Regions from separate parts of the Streptomyces sp. NPDC042100 genome, predicted to be linked through region 1. Evidence: riboswitches for the same ligand, from Rfam matches in the RefSeq annotation. Region 1 holds a riboswitch; the other holds the start of a gene.
What was found. A riboswitch is a leader RNA that binds a small molecule or an ion and turns the genes downstream of it on or off. The one in region 1 is predicted to bind cyclic di-AMP.
Positions count from the first base shown of each region.

Region 2: another riboswitch for cyclic di-AMP. It lies ahead of ACZ6J5_RS33300 (C40 family peptidase); the one in region 1 lies ahead of ACZ6J5_RS32480 (LysM peptidoglycan-binding domain-containing protein).

Region 1 covers NZ_JBVJDK010000020.1:32,377-37,111, reverse strand. Annotated here, with positions in the region: gene ACZ6J5_RS32490 (amidohydrolase) at 1-394, shown strand, start outside; gene ACZ6J5_RS32485 (oxidoreductase) at 435-1,370, opposite strand; gene ACZ6J5_RS32480 (LysM peptidoglycan-binding domain-containing protein) at 1,430-2,329, opposite strand; cyclic di-AMP (ydaO/yuaA leader) riboswitch at 2,333-2,490, opposite strand; gene ACZ6J5_RS32475 (SpoIIE family protein phosphatase) at 2,885-4,735, shown strand, end outside.
Region 2 covers NZ_JBVJDK010000022.1:24,840-29,574, reverse strand. Annotated here, with positions in the region: gene bioB (biotin synthase BioB) at 1-854, opposite strand, end outside; gene ACZ6J5_RS33310 (8-amino-7-oxononanoate synthase) at 997-2,217, shown strand; gene ACZ6J5_RS33305 (ATP-binding protein) at 2,385-2,816, shown strand; gene ACZ6J5_RS33300 (C40 family peptidase) at 2,935-3,411, opposite strand; cyclic di-AMP (ydaO/yuaA leader) riboswitch at 3,415-3,589, opposite strand; gene ACZ6J5_RS33295 (hypothetical protein) at 3,930-4,235, opposite strand; gene ACZ6J5_RS33290 (ATP-dependent Clp protease proteolytic subunit) at 4,243-4,735, opposite strand, start outside.

The DNA.
Region 1 (4,735 bases):
CATCGCCCTCACCACCGTCGCCCCCTCCGACTCCCTGGTCCTGCCGATCGCGCGGCTGCGGGAGCACGGCGTACGGGTCGGACTCGGCTCCGACGGGGTGCGCGACTCCTGGAGCCCGTTCGGCAACGCGGACATGATGCACCGCGCGCACCTGCTCGGCTGGGTGACCGACGTCCGCCTCGACGAGGAGCTGGCGGACTGCTACGGCGTGGCCGCCGACGGCGGCGCCGACGTCATGGGCCTGCCCCACGCCGACCTGCGGCCCGGCTCGCCGGCCGACTTCGTCCTCGTACGGGGCGAGTGCCTGCCGCAGGTCGTGGTGGACATGCCGCGCCGGGACCTCGTCGTGCACGGCGGGGTCGTGGTGGCCCGCGACGGGGAGTTCCTGGCCTGACGCGCCCGGGCCGGCGGCGGGGGCCGCCGGCCCGCGTCCGTCACGAGGTCCCCGTCAGGGCGTCGTAGCGGACCCCGGTCAGCTCCTCGGACGCGGCCCACAAGCGCTCACCGGAGGCGTCGTCCAGCGTCCAGCGGGCCCGCCAGGACCGGGTGGGCGCGCCGCGCCAGCCCAGCCTCGGGCCGATGAAGGCGTCGGGGCGCACGCCCGGGGCGGTGGCCGCGTACAGGGTGGGCAGGGCGCCGCTGTCGGCGGACTGCGCGATGACCCGGTTGCCCAGCTCCATCAGCCGCGCGGCGGTCCTGCGGCCCTCCTGGCGGGGCGCGGCGGTCTGGAGGTTGGTGGCGGCGTAGCCGGGGTGGGCGGCGGCGGCCACGACGCCGGACCCGGCGGCCGCCAGGCGGCGGGCGAGTTCGTGGACGAAGAGGAGGTTCGCCGTCTTGGAGCGCCCGTACGCGATCCAGCGGCGGTAACCGCGTTCCGCGTTGAGGTCGTCGTGGTCCAGGTCCGCCAGGGCGTGGAAGCCGCTGGAGAGGCTGACGACCCGGGCGCCCGGGGTGCGCAGCAGCAGGGGCATGAGCAGCCCGGTGAGCGCGAAGTGGCCGAGGTGGTTCACCCCGAACTGGGTCTCGAAGCCGTCGGCGGTGCGGCCGGGCGGGAGGGCCATCACCCCGGCGTTGTCGATGAGCAGGTCGAGCCGGTCGGAGCGCTCCGCCCGGGCGGCGGCGAACGCGCGCACGGAGGCGAGGTCGCCCAGGTCGAGCCGGGCGGACTCCGCCTCCGCGTGCGGGACTTCGGCGCGCAGCCGGTCGCGGGCCGCCTCGCCCCGGGCGTCGCTTCGGCAGGCGAGCACGACGTGCGCGCCGGCGCGGGCGAGCTCGCGGGCGGTGACGTAGCCGATGCCGCTGTTGGCCCCGGTGACCACCGCGGTGCGGCCCCGCTGGTCGGGGATGTCCTGCGCGTTCCAGCCCGTCATGCGAGCGCTCCTTCCGGCCGTGGCACCCCATGATGGCGTGCCCGCCGGGCGGGCCGGAATCAGTAGGCGCCGAAGACGTTGTCGATCGAGCCGTAGCGGTCGGCGGCGTAGTTGCAGGCGGCGGTGATGTTGGCGACCGGGTCGTAGAGGTCGTAGGCGGTGCCGGGGACGTGGTACGCCTGGAAGGTGGGCTCGATCACCTGGAGCAGGCCCTTGGAGGGGGTGCCGGCGGCGGCGTTGGAGTCCCAGCCGTTGACGGCGAGCGGGTTGCCCGAGGACTCGCGCATGATGTTGCGGTAGATGCCGTCGTAGCTGCCCGGGATGCCGTTGCGGCCCATGATGGCGAGGGCCTCCCGGATCCAGCCGTCGAGGTCGTCCGTGTACGAGACGGCCGAGGCCGCCGCCGAGGAGACCGACGCCGTGGACGCCGTGGACGCGGCGGACGCGGTCGCGGGTGTCTTCGCCGCCGCCTGGACCACCTCGGTGGCGGCCCGGGGCGCGGCCGCAGGGCGGGCGGCGGGCGCGGCTCCGTCGCCGGTGGCGGAGGTCGCGGTGGCGGCGGGGGGCGCGGTGGCGGCGGTCCCGGTGCCGAGGGAGAGGCGCAGGCCGGGGTGGATGAGGCCGGGGTCGGCGCCGACGGCGGCGCGGTTGTCGCGGTAGAGCCGCTTCCAGCCGCCGCTCACCTGGTGCTTCCGGGCGATCTTCGCGAGCGAGTCCCCCGCGACCACGGAGTAGGTGACCTTCTCACCCTGCTGAACCGTTGCGATCTTTCCGATCGCGACGGAGTGCGCGGCCTGGACCGCCTGCACGGCCGGTGCGGTCCGCGGGGTCTCGGCGGCGGCTCCGCCCGCCGCGGCGAGCGGCAGGACGAGCGCGGCGCCGCCGGTGACGCCGACGACGGCCAGTCCTCGGGCGAGCGGGGTGCTCTTGGTACGGCGGTGCTTCCCGGTTCCACGCATGGCGAAAGTCCTCTCCTTCGCCTGCGAGGTGAGCTGTCGGGTTCGGGCAGGAGCTGCCCGGCCGCGCACCCGCGCGGCTTCACCCCGAGCCGCCCCGGGCCTCGGGGCGGCGGCGAACCTTCGGGTCCCCCGCTCCTGCCTTGTTCGGGTGGGTGAGTGTGGCGCCCAGGCGGCGGCAGGATTCGGCGTTCCACCCGGATGACGGGTGACCGTAGGCGAATCCGAAGAGCCGAAACAAGGGTCTAATTCGCAAAAGCAAGCAGATCTTTTAGAGGGTCGGGAGGGGGCGGGCGCGGCGTGGTGATCCCACGCGCCAACTCTTCTCCGGGCGCCCGCGCCTGACACCGCGCCAGGGCGCGGCGCACACGGCCCGCCGTGACTCAGATCACCAGGAAATACTTAAACGGATATGTCCGGATCCATTTAGTTTGGGGCGGTGAGGCGGGCCGCTTTCCTTCGCACGACGACCGGAAGCGGACCGCACGACTGGCGGTCCGCTTCCGCGGCGGGATGATGGAGAGGCCGGCTGCGGGGCGGAGGAGGGACACGGTCTGGATGAGCGCGGCGGACTTCCCTGCCGGCCCGGACCCGGCGGACGGCGATCTCGCCCTGGAGCCGGGCGGCCTGCTCGACGTGCTCGGGGTCGCGGCCGTTCTCCTCGACGAGGACGGCCGGATCGCCCTGTGGAGCCCCCGGGCGGAAGAGCTCTTCGGCCGTCCCGCCACCGAGGCCCTGGGGCGTGACGCCGTCACCCTGCTGGTCGAGGAGCGGCACCGGGAGCGGGTGCGGTCCCTGTTCGCCCGCGTGGTCTCGGGCGGCGGGCCCTGGGCCGGGGCCTTCCCCGTACGGCACCGGGACGGGCGCGCGGTCCCGGTCGAGTTCCGCACCACGCGCCTCCAGGACGAGCGGGGCCGCCCCTACGCGCTCGGGCTCGCCTCGGACCGGGCCGCCGTCCGCCGGGTGGAGCGGCACCTGTCGCTGTCCTCGCTGCTGGTCGGCCACTCCCCCATCGGGCTCGCCGTGGTCGATCACGGCCTCCGCTTCGTGCTGGTCAACCCGGCGCTGGAGCGGATCGACGGCCTGCCCGCCGCCGGGCACCTGGGGCGGACCGTGACGGAGGCGGTCGACTCACCGGACGCCGAGGCGCTGGAAGCGGCGCTCGGCGAGGTCCTGCGGACGGGCGAACCCGTCCGCTCCCGCACCGTGCGGGGCGTCAGCGGGCCCGGCGGCGAGGAGCGGGTGTGGTCGGTCTCGCTCTACCGGCTGGAGACCCCGGAGCGCCGGGTCATCGGCGCCGCCGTCGCGGTCACCGACATCACCGACCAGCACGCCGCGGCCAGGACCGCGGCCCGGGCCCGGCGCCGGCTGGCGGTCATCGCGGACGCCTCGGAGCGGGTGGGCACCACCCTCGACCTGGACCTGACCGCGCACGAGCTGGCGGACCTCGTGGTGCCCGAGTTCGCCGACATCGCGGCCGTGGACGTCCTGGAGGACATCCTCACCCAGCCCGGCCCCGCCCGGACCTCGGGCCCGGCCGTGTTCCGGGCCCTCGCGGTCAAGGCCGCGTACCCCACCCCGGCGCAGGAGGCCGCCGACCCGGTGGGCGAGCCCGCCCGCTACGGCGCCGAGCGGCTGGTCACCCAGTGCGCCCGCACCGGCCGGCCGGTCCTCGTGCGGCACGTCACCGACGCCGACCTGCCCCGGATCGCCAGCGGGGAGGCCACCGCCGCGCTGCTGCGCCGGGCGGGCATCCACTCCTACCTCGCCGTCCCGCTGCGCGCCCGAGGCGTCGTGCTGGGCGTCCTGGACCTGAAACGGGCCCGGAACTCGGTGCCCTTCGACGAGGACGACGTCCTGCTGGCCGGGGAGCTGGCCGCCCGCGCGGCCGTCGCCATCGACAACGCCCGCTGGTACCGGCACCAGAGCCAGGCCGCCCTGGCCCTCCAGCGGCACCTGCTGCCGCACGGGCCGCCCCGGCTCAACGGCCTCGACGTCGCCTACCGCTACCAGCCCGCGTCGGAGTCGGTCGAGGTCGGCGGCGACTGGTTCGACGCGATCCCGCTGCCCGACGGCAAGACGGCGCTCGTGGTCGGCGACGTCATGGGCAGCGGCATCAACGCGGCCGCGACCATGGGCCAGTTGCGCACCGCGGCCCGCACCCTCGCCTCGCTCGGCCTCGCGCCCGCCGTGGTCCTGGAGCACCTGGACCGCACCGCGGCCGAGCTGGACGAGGCGATGGCCACCTGCGTGTGCGCCGTGTACGACCCGTACAGCGGGAGCTGCCGCGTCGCGAACGCCGGGCACCCGCCGCCCGTGCACGTCGCGGCGGGCCGGGCGCCCCGGCTGCTCGACCTGTCCGAGGGCGCTCCGCTGGGAGTCGGCGGCGTGCCCTTCGAGACGCGCGAG
Region 2 (4,735 bases), on a different contig from region 1:
TGCATCGAGCGCAGGTGCACCTCGCGCCCGCCCGCGATCCGCACCTCGACGTCCGGGCAGACGAACCGGACCATCGCGAGGATCCGCAGGCAGCGCTGCGGGGTGAGGTTCCACTCCTTGGCCAGCGGGGTGCCCTCGAAGGGGATCAGGAAGTTGACCGGCACCGAGTCCGAGTCCAGCTCGCGCAGCGCGAACACGACGTCGACCAGGTCCTCGTCGCGCTCGCCCATGCCCGCGATCAGGCCCGAGCAGGCCGAGAGGCCCGCCGCGTGCGCCTTCCGCACGGTGTCCACGCGGTCCGCGTAGGTGTGCGTGGACGTGATCTCCCCGTACGTCGCCTCGGACGTGTTCAGGTTGTGGTTGTACGCGTCGGCGCCGGCCTCCCGCAGCCGCTCCGCCTGGCCGTCGGAGAGCAGGCCGAGGCAGGCGCAGACCTCCACGCCCTCGTTGTCCTGCTTGATGGCCTCGATGGTCCTGCCGACCCGCTCGACGTCACGGTCCGTCGGGCCGCGCCCGCTCGCCACCAGGCAGACCCGCTTCGCGCCGCCCGCGACCCCGGCCGCCGCCGCGGCGGACGCCTCGTCGGGCTTCAGCCACGTGTACTTGAGGATGCCCGCCGTCGAACCGAGCCGCTGCGAACAGTACGAGCAGTCCTCGGGGCACAGGCCGGACTTCAGGTTGACCAGATAGTTGAGCTTCACCCGGCGCCCGAACCACTGCCGGCGCACCTTCCCGGCGGCGGCCACCACATCGAGCAGCTCGTCATCGGAGGTCGCCAGGACGGCGAGCGCTTCTTCACGGGTCGGCGACTCGCGCCGCAGCCCCTTCTCCACCAGCGTGTTCAGCAGGTCCATAAGCGCTGATCCTGGCCTACCGCACGCCCCTCGGCCAAGGAGGAACTGAACAAACGACCCCGATCGAGGTGTGTGTATGGCCACACCCTGACCTCGGCCCACGAGGGTTAGGGTCTGTGCGCTGCCTACAAAAGGAACCGTCATGCCGTCGTACCCCGAGCACCCGTCGGCGCCGCGCGGGGGACGCGACCCGCGCGAGGCCGCCTTCGACTGGACCGACACCGCCGCACGGCAGCGCGCGCGGGCCGGCCTGGTCCGCACGCTGCGCCCGCGCGCCGCCGAGTCCGGCCTGCTCGACCTGGCCGGCAACGACTACCTCGGTCTCACCCGGCGGCCCGGGATCACCGAGGCGGCGGCCGGGGCGGCCCGCCGCTGGGGCGCCGGCGCCACCGGCTCCCGGCTCGTCACCGGCACCACCCGGCTGCACGAGCGCCTGGAGCGCGAACTGGCCGCGTTCGGCGGTTTCGAGGCGGCCCTCGTCTTCTCCTCCGGCTACACCGCGAACCTGGCGGCGCTCACCGCGCTCTCCGTCCGGGACGGGCTGATCGTCTCGGACGCCGCCAACCACGCCTCCCTCGTGGACGGCTGCCGCCTGGCGCGCGCCGAGACGGCCGTCGTCCCGCACGCCGATCCGGAGGCCGTCGCCAAGACACTGGCCGCCCACCCGGGCCGCGCGGCGCTGGTCGTCAGCGACTCCGTCTTCTCCGTGGACGGCGACCGGGCGCCGCTCGCCGCGCTCGCCGCGGCCTGCCGGGCGCACGGCGCGGGCCTGCTCGTCGACGACGCCCACGGCTTCGGCGTGCTCGGCGAGGGCGGGCGCGGCGCGCTCCACGCGGCGGGCCTCGCGGGCGCCCCGGACGTCGTCGCCACCCTCACCCTGTCCAAGTCGCTGGGCAGCCAGGGCGGCGCGGTCCTCGGCCCGGCCCGGGTGATCGAGCACCTCGTCAACACGGCCCGGACCTTCATCTTCGACACCGGTCTCGCCCCGGCGGCCGTCGGCGGCGCCCTGGCGAGCCTCCGGCTGATCGCCGCCGAGCCGGAGCTGGCCGCCCGGGCCCGGGAGGTGGCGGCCCGGCTGCACACGCTGCTCACGGGGGCGGGGCTGAGTGCCGCCCGGCCCGACGCGGCCGTGGTCTCGGTCCGGGCGCCGGGCCCGCAGCAGGCGCTGGCGTGGGCGGCGTCATGCCGGGAACGCGGGCTGGGCGTCGGCTGCTTCCGGCCGCCCTCGGTCCCCGACGGCATCTCCCGGCTCCGGCTGACCGCCCGCGCGGACCTCACGGACGAGCAGATCGAGCGGGCCGTCGGCATCGTCCTGGAGACCGCGCCCGAGGGCGCGGCGGACGGGGCGCGGGACCGGGGCTGAGCGCGGGTCACGCGCGCTTGTCCGGTCGCCCGTCGCGGTGTTCACCGCATCGGGCGACAGATATCCGCATATCTTGGTGGATCGCCACCCAGGGCGGTGCGATCGGTGGCAGGCTGGCGCGCAGCGCAGACCGGGGCCCGGCCCGGTGGGAAAGGGACGGCGTCGCCATGGCAGACCATCAGGAAGCAAGCGTCACGCTGCCGAGCGATCCCGCCTCGGTGCCGACCGCCCGGCGGTACGTGGCCGAGGTGCTCGGGTCCTGGGGGCTCGACGACGCCGACGGCATCACGGACACCGTACGGCTGATCGTCTCGGAGCTGGCGACCAACGCGGTCCAGCACACCTTCGGCCAGTCGCCGACCTTCACGGTGGACGTGCTCCTGGAGCGCGACGAGCAGTTGCGGATCGGCGTGACCGACAGCCATCCGCGCTGGCCGCAGCGGCTGCCCGCCGCGGTGCAGCAGGACAACGGGCGCGGCCTGGTGATCATCCGCTCGCTCGCGGCGGAGGCGGGCGGGCGGCTCTCGGTGACGCCCACGGACGAGGGCGGCAAGACGGTGTGGATCCGGCTGCCCTGGCCGGCGGCGCACGCGGCCTGAGGACGGGCCTACGCGGGCCGACGCGGGCCGGAGCAGGCCGGAGCGGGTCTGAGGAGGAGCGCGGGAGGAGGGGACGGCGGCGCCACCGGGCGCTCCTCCCGCGCCGTCGTTCAGCGCGTCAGCGGACGCGTCCGTAGGAGATCTTCGAGCTCCAGATCTTGTCGAGCTTCACCCATGAGCCGGTCTTCGGCGAGTGCCAGATCTTGTTGTTACCCGCGTAGATTCCGACGTGGTACACCCTTCCGCCGGAATGGAAGAAGACCAGGTCCCCCTTCTGTCGACCGGACGCGGCGATGTGCCGGGTCTTGTTGTACTGCTGCTGCGCGGTGCGGGGCAGCGTCTTGCCCGCCTTCTTGTACGAGTAGACCGTGAGACCCGAGCAGTCGAAACGGCTCGGTCCCGAGGCTCCGTAGCGGTAAGGCGATCCCTTCTTCGAGGCGGCGACGTCCAGCGCCTTGGTGGCGTAGTTCGTCGCTGCCTGGGCCTCCGGTGCCGCTCCTGGGGCGAGCAGCGAGCCGCCGACGGCGGCGAGGGTGAGAGCCGAGACGGCTCCGGCCCGGGACAGCAGGGACGGGACATGAATCTGCGCAGTCATGCGCAACCCTTCGTCAGCCGCCTGTGAAGGATGACCTGTCGGGTTCGGGCAGGCGAAGATGCCCGGCCGCGGCTGCGGCTTCACCCCGAGGAACGTCCGCGTCCTGCGCGAACGTCCCGTACTGCTCGGGTCCTCCACTCCTGCCGATCCACTCCTGTCGACCAGGCGTCCGGGACGGCGGCAGGACTCGGCGTCCGCCCGGACCGCCCCGCCGTGGGTGGCGGGGGCTTGTCGTCGTCGAGGATCTTGACCCACGGACCGGGCGAAATCCGAGCTGAAACGGCGATATGTGAGGCTCCTCACGACTGATCCATACGGGTGGACAGTCGGGTTTCTTGATCTTCCGACGTTTCGGCGATGAGGCCCGCACCTGCGAGGGAACGCCCGATTCCGCCAGATGTGTACTCCTGCTGCGCAACTCGCCTGAGCTCTATGTCGATTCGTCTACTACGCCGAACGGGGGAGGGTTTCTGCGGTCGCCGTGCCCCGGCCGGCCCTCGACACGACACGCGGTTGTGTCAACTGGCGGGCTCTCCGGGGACGATGACCCGGCCGGACCGTCGCTCTCCGTCCAACACCCGTAGCGCACGGGTCAATGTGTCGGCGTGGACCTCGCTCTCGCCCCGCGTGTGCATGAGCGTCAGGGCGTCGCGGAGCGCCGTCGCGCGCCCGACCAGGGCCTGGGCCGCGCGCAGTGCCCCGTAGGTATGCGTGGATCTGGATGGATTGATCCGCCCCAGGAGGTCCAGGACTTCGAGGTAGGCGTCCACGAACTCGCCCTCGGCGCGGGTGAGCGCGGGCAGCGGCGGCGGCTCCGGGATCATGCCGGGCTCACCCCCGCCCGGCGCCGGAGGTCCGGGCCCGGCTCTCCACCACGTGGTCCACCAGGCCGTAGGCGAGGGCGGCCGGGGCGTCCAGGACGGTGGTCCGGTCCAGGTCGGCGGCGGTCTCGGCGCGGCCCCGGCCGGTGTGCTCGGCCAGCAGGCCGGCCATCAGCTCGCGCTGGCGCAGCAGTTCCCGCGCGTGGATGTCCAGATCGCTGGGCTGCCCCCGCAGCGGCTCCTCCACGGCGGGCTCCTGGAGGACGATCCGGGCGCCCGGCAGGGCCAGCCGGCGCCCAGGGGTGCTGGCCGCGAGCAGGACGGCGGCGGGGCCGACGGCCTGGCCCAGGCAGGTGGTCTCCACCTCGCAGGCGAGCGCCCGCATCGTGTCGTACACCGCGGTCATGGCGCTGACCGAACCGCCGGGGGAGTTCAGGTAGAGGGAGACCGGCTGGCCGGGGGCCGCGTATTCGAGGTGCAGGAGCTGGGCGATGACGTCGTTG